2 linked regions of the Variovorax sp. PBL-E5 genome follow. The protein of the gene in region 2 binds, or shares a complex with, the protein of the main gene of each other region. Links are inferred from orthologs where the notes say so. Each region holds a gene or a part of one and is shown on either strand. Other genes may lie near its edges.

What was found.
Region 1: the proteins of dapF (region 2) and WDLP6_RS05890 are in contact, whole or in part, in a solved structure (PDB 5YGU), measured with the Escherichia coli proteins. The link is inferred for Variovorax sp. PBL-E5 from one-to-one orthologs.

Annotation. Positions count from the first base shown.
Region 1 is NZ_LR594671.1:1,213,674-1,221,348, forward strand. What follows is about bases 69-2,881. They hold WDLP6_RS05890 (RNA pyrophosphohydrolase), read right to left. Parts: upstream 1,897-2,881; coding sequence 1,240-1,896; downstream 69-1,239. Other genes in these bases: proB (glutamate 5-kinase), read left to right, coding at 69-697; WDLP6_RS05885 (CNP1-like family protein), read right to left, coding at 702-1,349; WDLP6_RS05895 (proline--tRNA ligase), read left to right, coding at 2,021-2,881. Also shown: more of proB, read left to right, coding at 1-68; more of WDLP6_RS05895, read left to right, coding at 2,882-3,766; WDLP6_RS05900 (lytic transglycosylase domain-containing protein), read left to right, coding at 3,763-4,422; WDLP6_RS05905 (AAA family ATPase), read right to left, coding at 4,437-5,432; WDLP6_RS05910 (cupin domain-containing protein), read right to left, coding at 5,532-6,038; grxD (Grx4 family monothiol glutaredoxin), read right to left, coding at 6,050-6,376; prmC (peptide chain release factor N(5)-glutamine methyltransferase), read right to left, coding at 6,407-7,258; prfA (peptide chain release factor 1), read right to left, coding at 7,258-7,675. UniProt on the Escherichia coli protein: Master regulator of 5'-end-dependent mRNA decay.
Region 2 is NZ_LR594671.1:879,374-887,223, reverse strand. The notes cover bases 2,424-5,379. They hold dapF (diaminopimelate epimerase), read right to left. Parts: upstream 4,362-5,379; coding sequence 3,486-4,361; downstream 2,424-3,485. Other genes in these bases: WDLP6_RS04325 (ABC transporter permease), read right to left, coding at 5,168-5,379; WDLP6_RS04330 (2-hydroxychromene-2-carboxylate isomerase), read right to left, coding at 4,499-5,134; WDLP6_RS04340 (DUF484 family protein), read right to left, coding at 2,800-3,489; WDLP6_RS04345 (YdcF family protein), read right to left, coding at 2,424-2,803. In the rest of the region: WDLP6_RS04355 (class I SAM-dependent rRNA methyltransferase), read right to left, coding at 1-1,189; WDLP6_RS04350 (tyrosine recombinase XerC), read right to left, coding at 1,186-2,202; more of WDLP6_RS04345, read right to left, coding at 2,186-2,423; more of WDLP6_RS04325, read right to left, coding at 5,380-6,022; WDLP6_RS04320 (ABC transporter ATP-binding protein), read right to left, coding at 6,057-6,842; WDLP6_RS04315 (ABC transporter substrate-binding protein), read right to left, coding at 6,839-7,849. UniProt on the Escherichia coli protein: Involved in the succinylase branch of the L-lysine biosynthesis and in the biosynthesis of the pentapeptide incorporated in the peptidoglycan moiety. Catalyzes the stereoinversion of LL-2,6-diaminopimelate (L,L-DAP) to meso-diaminopimelate (meso-DAP).

The sequences.
Region 1 (7,675 bases), 330 kb from region 2 along the record:
CGACGAGATCAAGTTCGGTGACAACGACACGCTCGGCGCGCTGGTGGCCAATCTGGTGGAAGCCGATGCGCTGGTGATCCTCACCGACCAGAAGGGCCTCTTCACGGCAGATCCGCGCAAGGATCCGGATGCCCGCTTCGTGCACGAGGCCGCCGCCGGCGATCCCGCGCTCGAGGCCATGGCGGGCGGCGCGGGCAGCAGCATCGGCCGCGGCGGCATGATCACCAAGATCCTGGCGGCCAAGCGCGCCGCCGGTTCGGGCGCTTCCACGGTCATCGCCTGGGGTCGCGAACCGGATGCGCTGCTGCGCCTGACGCGCGGCGAACCGATCGGAACGCTGCTGCTGGCGCAGACCGCCAAGCACCAGGCCCGCAAGCGCTGGATGGCCGATCACCTGCAGCTGCGCGGTGCGGTGATGGTCGATCCCGGCGCTGCGGCCAAGGTGCGCGGCGAGGGCAAGAGCCTGCTGCCGATCGGCATGACGAGCGTCGAGGGCGAGTTCTCGCGCGGCGACGTGATCGCCGTGCGCGACGAACACGGCATCGAGCTTGCGCGCGGGCTCGCCAACTACTCGAGCGCCGAAGCGCGGATGCTGTGCCGCAAGCCCTCAGCCGAGTTCGAGCGCCTTCTGGGCTATGCGGCCGAGCCGGAGATGGTGCACCGCGACAACATGGTGTTGATGCCGGGAACCCGCTGACCGCTCACTGCACCTCGCGGATCGGGTTCTTCATCTGGTCGACCATCTCGCTCACCGAGGCGCGTGGCGCGTGGTCGCGGCAAACACCCTGCGCGGCGAGCGCCTGGGTGTAGCGCGAGTTCTGGTCGCTGAAGCGCTTCCAGTCGGGATTGGGCACTTCCTCCCATTTGCCGTTGTTGTAGCGCGCGTAGGTCTTCTTTTCATCGGTCGCGCAGCGCACCCCTTCGTAGAACGCATTGAGCGCGTCGCCGCTGCGGTTGCTGGCGACCACCACGTAGCGCACGACGCCATCGCCGGTGATCACGATCGTCGCCGGATCGACGCCGAATTTCAGGCTCATGTAGGGCGGCATCTCGATCGGGATCAACCGCTCCGGCTTGAAGGCGGGCGGCGGGGGAACGTCGGTTTCCTTCCAGTCCCTGTCCGAGGAGGTGATCGTGGGCGGCGGAGGCGATCCGGCCTGCGCCCAATCGGGATTGGAGGTATCCCGCGGGCCTGATGCGCAAGCGGCGAGGAAGAGGCAGGCCGCGACCGGCGCCGTGCTAGCGATGCGGCGGAAAAGAGACGTCTGCGGCAGGAAGGTCATTCGACGCTTTGGCATTGGGATTGGGATCGAAGCTGGCGCCGGGCGGCAGCTCGAAGTGGGGCTCATGGCCTGGGCCGGGCGGATGGCGCTCGAATTCACGGGCGCGCACGTTGCTGCGCAGGAAACGGTTGCGGAAGTCCTGCCGGGGCAGGTAGCGGGCGAGTTCGGTCAGCGCCATTTCATAGACGCCGCGCTTGAACTCGACCACCACGTCCAGCGGGACCCAGTAATCATGCCAGCGCCAGGCGTCGAACTCGGGATGGTCGGTGGCACGCAGGTTGAGATCCCAGTCGTGCCCTGTCAGTTGGAGCAAATACCAGATCTGCTTCTGGCCTTTGTAGTGGCCCCGTGCGTCACGGCGGATGAACCGATCCGGCACCTCGTAGCGCAACCAGTCACGGGTACGGGCCACGATCCGCACATGCTCCGGCTGGAGACCCACTTCCTCGTGCAGTTCCCGGAACATGGCCTGCTCGGGACTCTCGCCGCGATCGATGCCGCCTTGCGGGAACTGCCAGGAGTGGGTGCGGATGCGTTTGCCCCAGAAAACCTGGTTTCTCTGGTTGAGCAAGATGATGCCGACGTTGGGCCTGAAGCCGTCCCGGTCGAGCATAATCAAACCCCAATTTTTTGAACTGAGTCGATTATGCATGCCGGGTTGCACTCGGCAAGCGACCAGTTGCCGGCCGCCTCGCGGCCTGCCTCTTTCTCCAACGACGAACCTCTCTGCGCGACCGATGAAAGCTTCCCGATTCTTTATCTCCACCCTCAAGGAAGCGCCGGCCGATGCCGAGATCGCGAGCCACCGGCTCATGATGCGCGCCGGCATGATCAAGAAGCTCGGCACGGGCATCTACACCTACATGCCGATGGGGCTGCGGGTGATTCGCAAGGTCGAGGCGATCGTGCGCGAGGAAATGGACCGCGCCGGCGCGGTCGAGCTCGCGATGCCGGTGGTTCAACCGGCCGAGTTCTGGCAGGAGAGCGGCCGCTTCCAGAACTTCGGGCCCGAGCTCTTGCGCATCAAGGACCGCCACGAGCGCGACTTCATCGTGCAGCCGACCAGCGAAGAGGTGGTGACCGACATCGCGCGCCAGGACATCCGCAGCTACAAGCAGCTGCCGAAGAATTTCTATCAGATCCAGACCAAGTTCAGGGACGAGCGCCGGCCGCGCTTCGGCCTGATGCGCGGGCGCGAATTCATCATGAAGGACGCCTACAGCTTCGATCGCGACCTCGGTGGCGCGAAAGCCAGCTACCAGGTGATGGCGGATGCCTACCGCAAGATCTTCGACCGCTTCGGCTTGCGCTACCGCGCCGTGGCGGCCGACAGCGGTGCGATCGGCGGTGACACGAGCCAGGAGTTCCAGGTCATCGCGGCGACCGGCGAGGATGCGATCGTCTACTGCCCCGACAGCGACTACGCGGCCAACATGGAAAAGGCCGAAGCGCTCGCGCCCGCCGGTCCGCGCGGCCCGGCGACCCAGGCGCTGACCAAGATGCCGACACCGGGCAAGAGCACCTGCGAAGACGTCGCGGCTCTGTTGGGCGTGCCGCTCTCGACCACCGTGAAGTCGCTCGTCCTCGCCACCGAGCTCACCGACGAAGCCGGTGCGGTCAAGGGCTCGCAGGTCTGGTTGCTGCTGGTGCGCGGCGACCATGACATGAACGAGATCAAGGTGAGCAAGGTGCCGGGCCTCGACCAGGGCTTCCGCTTCGCGACCTCCGCCGAGATCGAGGACCACTTCGGCTGCAAGCCCGGCTACCTCGGCCCGCTGAAGCTCAGGCGTCCGCTGAAGATCGTCGCCGACCGCGAGGTGGCGGTGATGGCTGACTGGATCTGCGGCGCCAACGAAGTCGACTTCCACATGACGGGCGTCAACTGGGGCCGCGACCTGCCCGAGCCCGATGCGGTGGCCGACCTGCGCAACGTGGTCGCGGGCGATGCCTCGCCCGACGGCAAGGGCCTCCTCGCGATCGAGCGCGGCATCGAGGTCGGGCACGTGTTCGTGCTCGGCACCAAGTACAGCAAGCCCATGAACGCGACCTTCCTCGACGAGGGCGGCAAGCCGCAGTTCCTCGAGATGGGCTGCTACGGCATCGGCATCACACGGCTGCCGGCCGCGGCGATCGAACAGAACCACGATGAGCGCGGCATCATCTGGCCCGATGCGATCGCGCCTTTCACCGTCGTCGTCTGTCCCATCGGCATGGACCGCAGCCCCGAAGTCAAGACCGCTGCCGAGGCGTTGTACGAACAGTTGCTGGCCGCCGGCGTCGACGTGCTGCTCGACGATCGCGGCGAGCGTCCCGGCGCCATGTTCGCCGACTGGGAACTGATCGGCGTCCCGCACCGCGTGGTGATTTCCGACCGCGGCCTGAAGGAAGGCCAGCTCGAATACCAGCATCGGCGCGACGCGGCGGCGACCAAGGTGCCCGCGGGCGGCATCGCGGATTTCATCAGGGGCAGACTGTCCGCATGACCGCTGCGGCGCCGGACGGTGCGCGCCGCCTCTCACGGCGCTGGTGCCTTGGTGGCGTTGCCGCCGCCGCGCTCGGTGCCGCACTGCCGCGGCAGGCCCGCGCCGGCGCGCAGATCGAGGAGCCGCTGATCGATTCGGTGCGCTCCGCGCTCAGTTCGGCGATCCAGAACGGCGCGCCGCCGGTCCCCGAGTTCGGCAGCACCGAGGCGCGTCTCACCTACCTGCGCTGGCTGGGCGAGATGAGCGAACGGCTCAAGAAGAAACTGCCCGACTGGCCCACGCGCAAGGAATTCCTCCAGACCGTCTGGTACGAAAGCAAGCGCTCGGGCCTCGAGATCAGCCTGGTGCTCGGCCTGATCCAGGTCGAGAGCAACTTCCGCAAGTTCGCCGTGTCCAGTGCCGGCGCCCGCGGCTACATGCAGGTGATGCCCTTCTGGACACGCGTGATCGGCGACGGCGATCCGTCCAAGCTGTTCCACATGCAGACCAACCTGCGCTTCGGCTGTGTCATCCTGCGCCACTACCTCAACCAGGAGCAGGGCGACCTGTTCATGACGCTCGGTCGCTACAACGGCAGCCGCGGCAGGGCGCCTTACCCGGATGCAGTTTTCGCGAACCAGCGGTTCTGGGTCTTCAAGGATCGCCGGCCGGACTGACGGCTGGTCTTCGTCTATTGCATGAAGCCGATGCGGCTGCGCGCAGCGCCGGCCCGCGGCAGATCCTCCACGCGCACCTCGTCGCGGCCGGCCAGCCGTGCATTGCCGAAGCCGGTCATCAAGGCGCGGCGCATCTCGCGCGGCGCCAGCGTGGCCAGGTGGTCGAGCACGTCGGCCGAGGGCTCCTGCGCCAGCATCCGGCCCCAATCGTGCTCGCCGCGGATCGATGCATAGAGCTGGCGCGCGATCTGCCGCGCGGCCTCGGGCGAGGGCGCATCGACCTCGAACACGTTCATGCGGTTCAGGATCGGCTCGGGGATGCCGCGCGCATCGTTCGCAGTCGTGATCCAGATCACCTGGCTGGCATCGATCGGCACTTCGGCGAACTCGTCGATGAAGGCATGCGCCGTGTCGTGCTCGAGCAGGTTGTAGAGCGCGCCGAGTGGGTCGTATTGCGCATCGGCGCCGGCCTTGTCGATCTCGTCGATCACCATCACCGGGTTCGCGTACTGCCCGTCGACCAGCGCCTCGAACACCTTGCCCGGCTTGGCGCCCTTCCATTGCGACGACGCACCGGAAAGCAGCCAGCCGGCCGTCATCGAGCTCATCGGCACCAGCGACATGCCGGTGCCCAGCAGTTCGGCCAGCTTCTTCGCGAAGTGCGTCTTGCCGATGCCCGGCGGCCCGAGCAGCAGCATCGGCGTCACTTCGAGCCCGTCGCGACTGTCCTGCGCCAGCGCGACGTGGCGGCGCACGTCGTCCAGCACCTCGGTGAAGTTGGGCAGTTGCGCGTAGAGCGCGGCCATTTCGGGCACGCCGCTCGGCTTGACCTGGAAGCGGTCGGGGCCGCGTTCGAGCATGCGCTCGTAAGTGGTGCGCAGGTGCTCGTGATCGCGCTCGGGCAGATGGGCAAGCTTGCGTTCGACGTCGTGGGTGCGGAACACGCTGCGCAGCTGGGCCACCGGCAGCTGGAACGACGAGGATGCGGGAACGAGACTGCGGGAATCCATGGACACCTCCGGCTTCGATCACTGGAACACAGCATAAGCCGTGCCTCGTGTCGGACGGTGTCTATGTTTTCTCGGTTTCGGCGTTTTGTCGCCGCTGGCTTACACGCCGCCGTGCGGATGTGTGGGGTCGACCCACAGCACCGACTCGGGCTTCTCGACCGGCTCGATGTCGAGATTGACCGCCACCGCCTCGCCATCGCTGCGGCACAGCACGCATTCGAGCGCCTCGGTCGCGCTGGCGTTGATCTCCTGGTGCGGCACATAGGGCGGCACGTAGATGAAATCGCCGGGCCCGGCCTCCGCGGTGAACTCCAGGTTGTCGCCCCAGCGCATGCGGGCGCGTCCGCGCACGACGTAGATCACCGATTCGAGCGGCCCATGGTGATGGGCACCGGTCTTCGCATTGGCATGGATCGTCACCGTCCCGGCCCAGAGCTTCTGCGCGCCGACGCGCGCGAAGTTGATCGCCGCGGCGCGGTTCATGCCCGGCGTCTGGGCCGTGTTGGCGTCGAGCTGGCTGGCGGGAATCACGCGCACGCCATCGTGCTTCCACGCGGCGTCATCGTGGTCGTGCGCCTGGCCGTCATCGGCGTGGTCGTGGCTCATGAGCCCAACGATCAGGCCGGGCTGCCGTTCAGCATTTGTTGCAACTCGCCTGATTCGTACATTTCCATCAGGATGTCCGAGCCGCCGACGAACTCGCCCTTGACGTAGAGCTGCGGGATGGTCGGCCAGTTGCTGTATTCCTTGATGCCCTGGCGGATGCCGTCGTCCTCCAGCACATTGACGGTCTTGAGCGAGCGCGTATCGACGCCGACGGCCTTGAGGATCTGGATCGCGCGGCCCGAGAAACCGCACATCGGGAAGCTGGCGTTGCCCTTCATGAAGAGCACGAGGTCATTGGTCTTGACGAGGTCGTCGATGCGTTGCTGGGCGTCGGGCATGGGGACTCCTTGGAAATGGGCTTCGCGGCATTATTTCACCGAGCGCAGGATTCCGCCGGAACAGCGCGCGATGCCTGCCAGGTCGTTGCGGCTTTGGACTTCGGCGAAACCGTGCAGCGCGAGCAGGTTTCGCACGGCGGCGGCCTGGTCATGGCCGTGTTCGAGCAACAGCCAGCCGCCGTCCTTCAAATGACCGGGCGCCGCCTGCACGATGCGCCGGATGTCGTCCAGCCCGTCGATGCCCGACACCAGGGCCTGTGAGGGTTCGTGCATCAGGGCTGGCAGATGCGCGTCTCCCGCCGCGATGTACGGCGGGTTCGAGACGATCAGGTCATACCCGGCATCGGCACCGGCCAGCCAGTCGCGTTCGATGAAGTGAACCGCCAGACCGAGCCGCAGCGCATTGGCCCGCGCGACGGCCAGCGCGCCGGCGCTGGCATCGACGGCGCCGATCCATGCATCGGCGCGCGCCGCGCCGATGGCCAGTGCGATCGCGCCGCTGCCCGTGCCCAGATCGAGCACCGAGGGCGCCGTCAGCCCATCCAGGCACTGCAGCGCCCAGTCGACCAGCGTCTCGGTGTCGGGTCGGGGCACCAGCACGCGTGCATCGACCTGCAGCCGCAGTCCGTGAAATTCCTTTTCGCCGACCAGGTAGGCCAGCGGCTCGCCGGCCGCGCGCCGGGCGCAGAGCCGCGAAAAGGCCGGCCACACGGCATCGGACAGCGCATCGGTGTCATGCGCGATCAGCCATGCGCGCTCGTCTGCCGACCGGCCAAGCGCATGCAGCAGCAGCAGCTGGGCATCGAGCCGATCGAGGCCGAGCGCGGCGGCCGCCGCCAGCATCTCGGCCGCCGTCGCCGGCGCAGGCGTGCCGGGCGTCATCACGCAGGCAGGCTGGCTTCCAGCTCGGCCAGCTGCTCGGCCTCGCGCGCGGACTGCAGCGCCGCCACCACGTCGCCGAGGTCGCCTTCCATGATCGCCAGCAGCTTGTAGAGCGTGAGGTTGATCCGGTGGTCCGTGAGCCGCCCCTGCGGGAAGTTGTAGGTGCGGATGCGGTCGGAGCGGTCGCCGGTGCCGACCAGGCCCTTGCGCGTCGCCGCGTCTTTCGCGGCGCGCTCGCTGCGTTCCTTCTCCTGGATGCGCGCCGTCAGCACCTGCAGCGCCTTGGCCTTGTTGCGGTGCTGGCTGCGGTCGTCCTGGCATTCGGCGACGATGCCGGTCGGGATGTGCGTGATGCGCACCGCCGAATCGGTCTTGTTGATGTGCTGGCCGCCGGCGCCGCTGGCGCGGTAGGTGTCG
Region 2 (7,850 bases):
CCACCAGGCCTTTCAAGTATTCCCCTTCGGGAAACTCGATGGTCATCGGATGGTCGGGTGCCGCGCCGAGGCGTTCGGTGATGTAGCCGTCGACCCCGGCGTCGATGCCGGCCGAGGCCACGATCTTGTGGAACAGGTCGGCCCCGATGCCGCCCGAGCACGAGAAGGTCATGAGCACCCCGCCCGGCGCCAGCAACTTGAGGGCCAGCCGGTTGATGTCCTTGTAGGCGCGCGCGGCGCGCTCGGCATGCGCCACCGTCGGCGCGAACTTGGGCGGATCGAGCACGATGGCGTCGAACGCCCTGCCCTCCTCGATGAAGCGGCGCAGCGTGGCGTTGACATCGGCGTCGAGAAACTCGGCCGAAGCGCCCTCGAAGCCGTTCAGCGCCAGGTGCGCGCGTGCACGCTCCAGCGCCGGCAACGAAGAATCGATCGAAATCAGCTCGGCGCCCTCGAGCGCGCCCGCGCTCCTCAGGCCGGCCAGCGCGGCGACCGTGAAGCCGCCGGTGTAACAGAAACAATTGAGCACGCGCCGAAAGCGCCGATGCGCCGCCAGCTCGGCAAAGCGATGGCGGCTGTCGCGCTGGTCGAGGTAGAAGCCGGTCTTGTGGCCGCTCGCCACATCGAGCGTGAGATGCCAGTCGTGCTCGCGGATCGTGAGTTCCGTCGGGCCGCTGCCGCGCAGCCAGCCCGTCACGGGCGCAAGGCCCTCGCGTTCGCGACCGCTGGCATCGGAGCGCTCGTAGAGCCTCGCGAGTCCGGTCGCCGCGAGCAGTGCGTCGGCCAGTGGCGCTTTCCATCGCTCCACGCCGGCCGACAGGAATTGCGCCACCAGCGTGTCGCCATAACGGTCGACGATCAGCCCCGGCAGGCCGTCGGCCTCGCCATGGACCAGCCGCACGCCGTCGCTTCGCAGGTCGAACAGATGCCTCGCTTCGACGGCCGCCGCGACCCGCGCCGCGAGAAAGGCCGCATCGATGCGCTGCGTCTCGTCGAAGCTCCAGGCGCGTGCCCGTATCTTCGAATGCGGGCTGAACGCCGCCCAGGCAAGGAAGCGGCCATCGTCCGACTCGATGCGCACCGTCTCGCCGGCATCACCGCCGCCCTTGGCGATCGCCGACTCGAACACCCAGGGATGGCGCCGCAGCAGCGAGCGCTCCTTGCCGGGTCGCAGGCGAAGCAGCTTCATTTCCGTGCCTTTGCGTTGGGCGTCTTCTGGTGACCCTCGTCCCGCGCCTGCGCCCGCGGGTGCGCGGCGTCGTAGGCCTTGGCCAGATGCTGGAAGTCGAGCCGCGTGTAGACCTGGGTGGTCGTGATGTTGGCGTGCCCCAGCAGTTCCTGCACCGCGCGCAGGTCGCTGCTGGACTGCAGCAGATGGCTCGCGAACGAATGGCGCAGCATGTGCGGATGCACCGGCGCCGACAGCCCGGCCTTGAGGCTTCGCTGGCGCAATTGCTTCCACACGGAATGGGCCGAGAAGCGCAGTCCATTGCGGCCGATGAAAAGCGCCGCAGCGCTCGCCGGATCGCGCAGGAGCGCCGCCGGCAGCGCCGCGCAGTCCTCGCGCACCGCGAGCCACGCGCGCAAGGCTTCGGCCGCCTTGGCGCCCACCGGCACGAGGCGGCGCTTGCTGCCCTTGCCGAGCACGTTGGCTTCGGTCGCCTCGAGATCGATCCAGCCGCGGGCCGTGTTGCTCGGCCGCGCATCGAGCCCGGTCAGTTCACCGACGCGCAGCCCGCAGCCATAGAGCAGTTCGACGATCGCGTGGTCACGCGCCTCGGCCCAGGGATCGGCCTCGGCATCGTGCAGATCCGCGAGCTGCACCGCCTCGTCGACCGCGAGCGCCTTCGGCAGCGGCCGGGCGGCCTTGGGCGCATGAACGTCCTGGACCGGGTTCGCACCCACCAGCCCCTCGTTGCCGAGCCAGCGGTAGAAGCTGCGCCAGCACGACAGCACCAGCGCGATGCCGCGCGACTCGCGCCCGGCGCCGTGCAACTGCGCCATCCAGCGGCGCACGTGCGCGGTCTGGACCTTGTCGAGCGCGAGTCCCGCGGCAGCGGCCTTCTCGGCCAATGACTTCAGATGGATCGCATAGAGCTCGACCGTGCGCGTCGCCAGGCGGCGCTCGACCCGCACATGCTCGAGATATTTCTCGATCAGGACGGGAATCACCACGGCCGGCGCGTCAGTGGAGGTAGCCATTCATGCCATTGTTCACGATCGCCAGCGGCTCGCGCAGCGCGCCCTTGAAAAGCATGCCCCAGCGGCGCCAGCACGAGGTCGGCGCCGCGGCGTACTGCACATCGAACAGCCGATCGAAGCCGCTCGCGTGCGCAAGGCGTTCGGCGCGCCACAGATGGTACGGCTCGGAAACGATGATCACGCGCTTCATGCCCGCCGCCTGCAGCAGGCTGCGCGACATCGACAGGTTCTCGCGCGTGGACGCCGACACCGGCTCCAGCAGCAGCGGCCCTGCATAGCCCGACAGCCGCGCGTGGGCCTGCATCACTTCGGCCTCGATGCGCCCGTCTTCCTTGTCCACGCCGCCGCTCATGACGAGTTCGCGCACCAGGCCTTCCCTGGCCAGTGCGATGCCGGCATCGACGCGGCCGGTGAGACAGGGATTGGGCTGGCCCTCCCAGTACGCGCGATTGCCGAGGACCAGCGCCGCATCGGCCGGCCGCTGCGGCGGATGACCGAGCAGATCGAGGGCATGCAGCCAGACCATGATGGCGATCGCCGCATAGCCCGCCGCGAGAACCCCGAGCGCGCCCAGCACCACGCGCCAGAGCGATCGCCTCAAGGCCGCAGCCGCGACAGCGCGCCCGAGGCGAGCTCGGCGATGCGCTCCAGGAAATCGGTGCCCATTTCGGCATTGAAGCGCTGTGCATCGGGCGACGCCAGCACCAGCATGCCGAAGGCCGGCATCGCGGCCTCGGGCCGCAGCGGGATCAGCGCGATCGACACCGCGGCATGCGCCTCGGGCAGCCAGTTGGCGGCCTCGAAGCCCGCATTCAGCCCGCAATACGGCGCCGTCAGCGAAGTCGCGAGCGCCTTGACGTCGTCGCTGACCCACTGCGCATAGGGTTCACTGAGATAGTTGCTGTCGCAGTCCCAGACCTTGATCGCGGTCTGCGGCACCATGAAGAGCGACTGCAGCTCGCCGGCGATCTGCGTCGGCAGCCCGCGCGGATCGCGGGTGGCGAGCAGGCCGCTGGTCCAGCGCTGCAGGCGATCGGCCGTGACCACGTTCTCGGTGCCGTGGCGCACCATGTCCATCACGCGATGCTCCAGCGCCTTGATCTTCTCGCGCAGCATCTCGGCCTGGCGTTCCTGCAGGCTGACGGCGCGGTTGCCGTGCGGGCTGGTGAGCTGCACCTGCGCCAGCAGCTGCGCATGGCGCTCGAAGAAATCCGGCGTGTTCGCCAGGTAGTTGGCGATGTCGTCTTCGGTGATCGGGTTCATGGCGTCCTGGTTGAAATGATTCATGGCTGCTCCGGCACCTCGATGTCGCCTTCGAACACGGTGACGGCGGGTCCGGTCATCAGGACCGGTGCGCCATCGCCGGTCCATTCGATGGTCAGCGTCCCGCCGCGTGTCTCGACATCGACGCGCGCATCGAGCAGGCCGAGCCGGATGCCCGCGACCACCGCGGCGCAGGCGCCGGTGCCGCAGGCCAGCGTTTCGCCGGCACCGCGCTCGAACACGCGCAGCCGCAGGTGCGTGCGGTCGACCACCTGCATGAAGCCGGCGTTGACGCGCTGCGGAAAGCGCGGATGGTGTTCGATCAACGGACCCTGCACGGCGACCGGCGCGGTGTCGACGTCGTCGACGATCTGCACCGCATGCGGATTGCCCATCGACAGCACGGCCACCGCGACGAGGTCGCTGCCGGCCCGGGTGCCGAGCGCCAGATGCCAGAGCTGCCAGCTGCCTTCGGGCTGCGGGTCGAGGCCGGCGGTGTCGAAGGGCACCTGCGCCGGCTCGAAGACCGGCCCGCCCATATCGACCGTGACGCGGCCGTCCGCGCCCATGCGCGGCTCGATCACGCCCGACAGCGTCTGCACGCGCACCGTGTTCTGGACCGTCAGACCGCGCTCGCGCACGAAGCGCATGAAACAGCGCGCGCCATTGCCGCACTGCTCGACCTCGCCGCCGTCGGCGTTGTGGATCACGTACTGGAAATCGATGCCCGGCGACGGCGCGGGCCGCACGCTCAGGACCTGGTCGGCGCCGACGCCGAAATGACGATCGGCCAGGAAGCGGTACTGCGCCGCGCTCAGGCCGAGCGTGCCGCGGGTTTCGTCCAGCACGACGAAGTCGTTGCCGGCGCCCTGCATCTTGGTGAAGCGGATTCGCATCCGCGGATTATCTGCTGCCCCGCGCACTGGAATACCTTCGCGCATCAGCGCTTCGGTATTCGCCTTCGGAACGGCCGGGCGGCGCATGCACCAGGCACCGCGCCCATCGTCGCCCCGTCGCGCCCGGTGGCGCCGGATCAATCCGGGCGTCCGGCCCGCAGCCGGTCCAGCGCGCGATCGAGAAAGGGCAATCGATCCTGGCCCCAGAAGCGCTCGCCGGCGAGCACGTAGGTGGGTGCGCCGAACACGCCGATCTCCACCGCCTCGGCGCTGTTGGCGCGGTAGATCGCCTGAGTCTCCGGTGTCTGCTCCAGCGCCTGCAGCGCCGCGCCGTCGTAGCCGTTTTCCTCCGCCACCGTGATGCGCACCTCGGCCTGCGAGGTGTCGCGCTGCTCGGCCCACAGCGCGCGCAGGAGTGCATGCGAGAGCGGCTGCGCATCCAGCCCCTGCAGCTGCGCGGCGATCACCATCCAGCCCGGGTACTTGTTCCAGTCCGGATCGGCCGGCGCGCCCTTGGGATAGTGCGCGGGCTCGAGATGCAGCGGCATGCCCAGATGCTCGCGCCAGCGCGCGAGCTCGAGCGCGTGGTAGCTGCGGCGCGGCTCGGGCCGCGTCTTCAGCGGAATGCCGCCGGTCTGCGGCACCACCGCCTGGAAGTCGTAGGGCTTGAGCGTGAGCTGCACATGGTGGCGGCGCACGATGTCCTGCAGCTGCGGGCCGCCGAAATAGGCCCAGGGCGAGGACAGGCTGTAGTAGCAGTCGAGGGCGATCATGGCGGGATTATCTTCAGCCCGCCATGACCGTTCTCAGAACGCAGCCGGCCTCCACTTGAGCAGCCGCTTCTCCAGCGAGGTCAACAGGAAGTCGGCGAGCAGCGCCACCACCGCCAGCACGATCATCGCGGCGAACACGCCGCTGGCATTGAACGCACCCTGCGCGGTCGAGATCAGCAGGCCGATGCCTTCTTTCGCGCCGAGGAATTCGCCGACCACGGCACCGACCAGCGCGAAGCCGAAGCTCACGTGCAGGCTGGCCAGGATCCACGACATGGCCGACGGGATCACGACCGACATCGTCACCTGGCGCGGCGAGGCGCCGAGGATCTGCGCATTGGCGATCATGTACTTGTCGGCCTCGCGCACGCCCTGGAAGGCATTGCCGAAGACGACGAAGAACACCATGACGACCGCGAGCGCGACCTTGGACGCCATCCCCAGCCCGAGCGCGATCACGAAGATCGAGCCCAGCACCACGCGCGGGATCGAGTTGGCGATCTGGATGTAGAGGCTGAAGACGTCCGACAGCAGCTTGTTGCGCCCGAGCAGGATGCCGCAGATGACGCCCGCGATGGCGCCGATCAGGAAGCCGATCACGGTTTCCTCCAGCGTCACCGCGACCTGCATCCACAGCGAACCCTGCGAGGTGCCGTCGCGGATCCACTCGACGATCTGGTCGTAGATCAGCGAGGGCATCGAATAGAAGAAGGGGTCGATCCACTTGCGGCGCGCAGCCAGCTCCCAGCCGCCGAGCACCACCACCAGCACCAGCACGCGCAGTGTGATGATCATCTGGCGGCGCCGGCGGATGCGCGCCTGAGCGATTTCGGACTCGCGGGCCAGCGCTTCGTCGCTCAGGACGGCGGGCAAGGCAAGGTCGGTCATGAAGAGGCTCCGGAAGGTCGGGATTCGGTGGGATTCATGCGAGCGTGACTTCTTCGCGAAGATCGTCCCAGATGTGCTTGGAGAGCTCGATGAACTTCGGCTCGTAGCGCACCGTCGAGGTCACGCGCGGGCGCGGCAGATCGATCTCGTAGACGCGCTTGAGCGTGCCCGGCCGCGCCGACAGCACGAACACGCGGTCGGCCAGCGCGATCGCTTCCTCGAGGTCGTGCGTGACGAACACCACCGAGCCGCCGGTGCCCGACCAGATCTTGAGCAGTTCGTCCTGCATCAGCGTGCGGGTCTGCATGTCGAGCGCCGAGAAGGGCTCGTCCATCAGCAGGATCTCGGGGTTGTTGATGAAGGTCTGCGCCAGCGCCACCCGCTTGCGCATGCCGCCCGAGAGCTGGTGCGGGTAGTGCTTGCCGAACTTGCCGAGGCCCACGCGCTGGATCCAGTCCTCGGCCATGGCGTAGGCCTCCTGCTTCGGCTTGCCGCGGAACATCGGGCCGGCCGCGACGTTGTCGATCACGCTGCGCCACGGGAACACCGCGTCGGCCTGGAACACGAAGCCGATGCGCGGATCGATGCCCTGGACGGGCTTGCCCATCACGTGCACCTCCCCGACCGTGGGCTTCAAAAGGCCCGTGATCATGTTGAGCGTGGTCGACTTGCCGCAGCCCGTCGGGCCGACGATGGCGACGAACTCGCCGCGCGCCACCGCCATGTTGAAGTTGCGCAGCGCCACCGTGGCATTGCCGTCGGCGGAGATGAAGCGCAGCGAGACGCCGCGGAAATCGATGGCCGGCGTGCTGTCGCTCACTTGGCCCCCGCCGCCAGGTACGCGTTGCTGTACGTCTTGGACAGGTCGATGTTCTTGCTCTTGACGAGCGGCTTGTAGGTGGCCAGCACCTTGAGCACGGTCTCCGGGCCGCCGGCCGGCATCTTCGCGTCGGTGGTGAACATCGGCAGCGAAGATTCGAGCGCCTTCACGTACAGCTCCTTGTCATTGCCGTAGTAGTCGCGCGGCACCTTGTCGGCGATCTCGGCCGCCGAATGGGTGTGGATGTATTCCATCGTGCGGGCAAAGGCGTGGGCCAGCTTGGTGGCCTGCTCCTTGTGCGACTCGGCCCAGGTGTTCTGGACATAGAAGCTCGCGGCGGGATAGAGGCCGCCCAGTGCCGCGCTCGTATCCTTCTCGGTGCGCAGATCCACCAGCACCCTGGCATCGCCGGTCTTGAGCATTTCCGAGATCGTGGGCTCGGTGGTCATGCCGGCCTGGATGCGGTCCTGCTTCATCGCCGCGATGAAGGTGTTGCCGGCGCCGACGGGCAGCAACGAGTAGTCCTTGGAGGCCACGCCCTGGCGGTCTGCCAGGTAGCGCGTGAGGAAATCGGTCGACGAGCCGAGGCCGGTCACGCCCAGCGTCTTGCCCTTGGCATCGGCCATGGTCTTGAAAGTCGGCGCCGCCTTGCTGGAGACCATCTCGACCTCGCCCGGCACCTTGCAGAACACCGCGATGGCCTCGATCTCCTTGCCCTTACTCTGCAGGTCGATGGTGTGGTCGTAGAAGCCGACCACGCCCTGCACGGCGCCGGCGATCAGCTGGTTCTCGGCATCGACGCCGGCCGGCTGCGACTGCAGCTCCACCGTCAGGCCTTCGTCCTTGAAGTAGCCCAGTGCCTCGGTCAGCTTGGCCGGCAGGTAGATGATCTTGTTGATGCCGCCCACCATGATGGTGATCGGCTCGGCGGCCTGGGCCAGCGGCGCGGCGGCGGCGAAGGTGGTGCACAGGGCGGTGGCGAGCAGGGTGCGGTGGAAGGCGCGCATG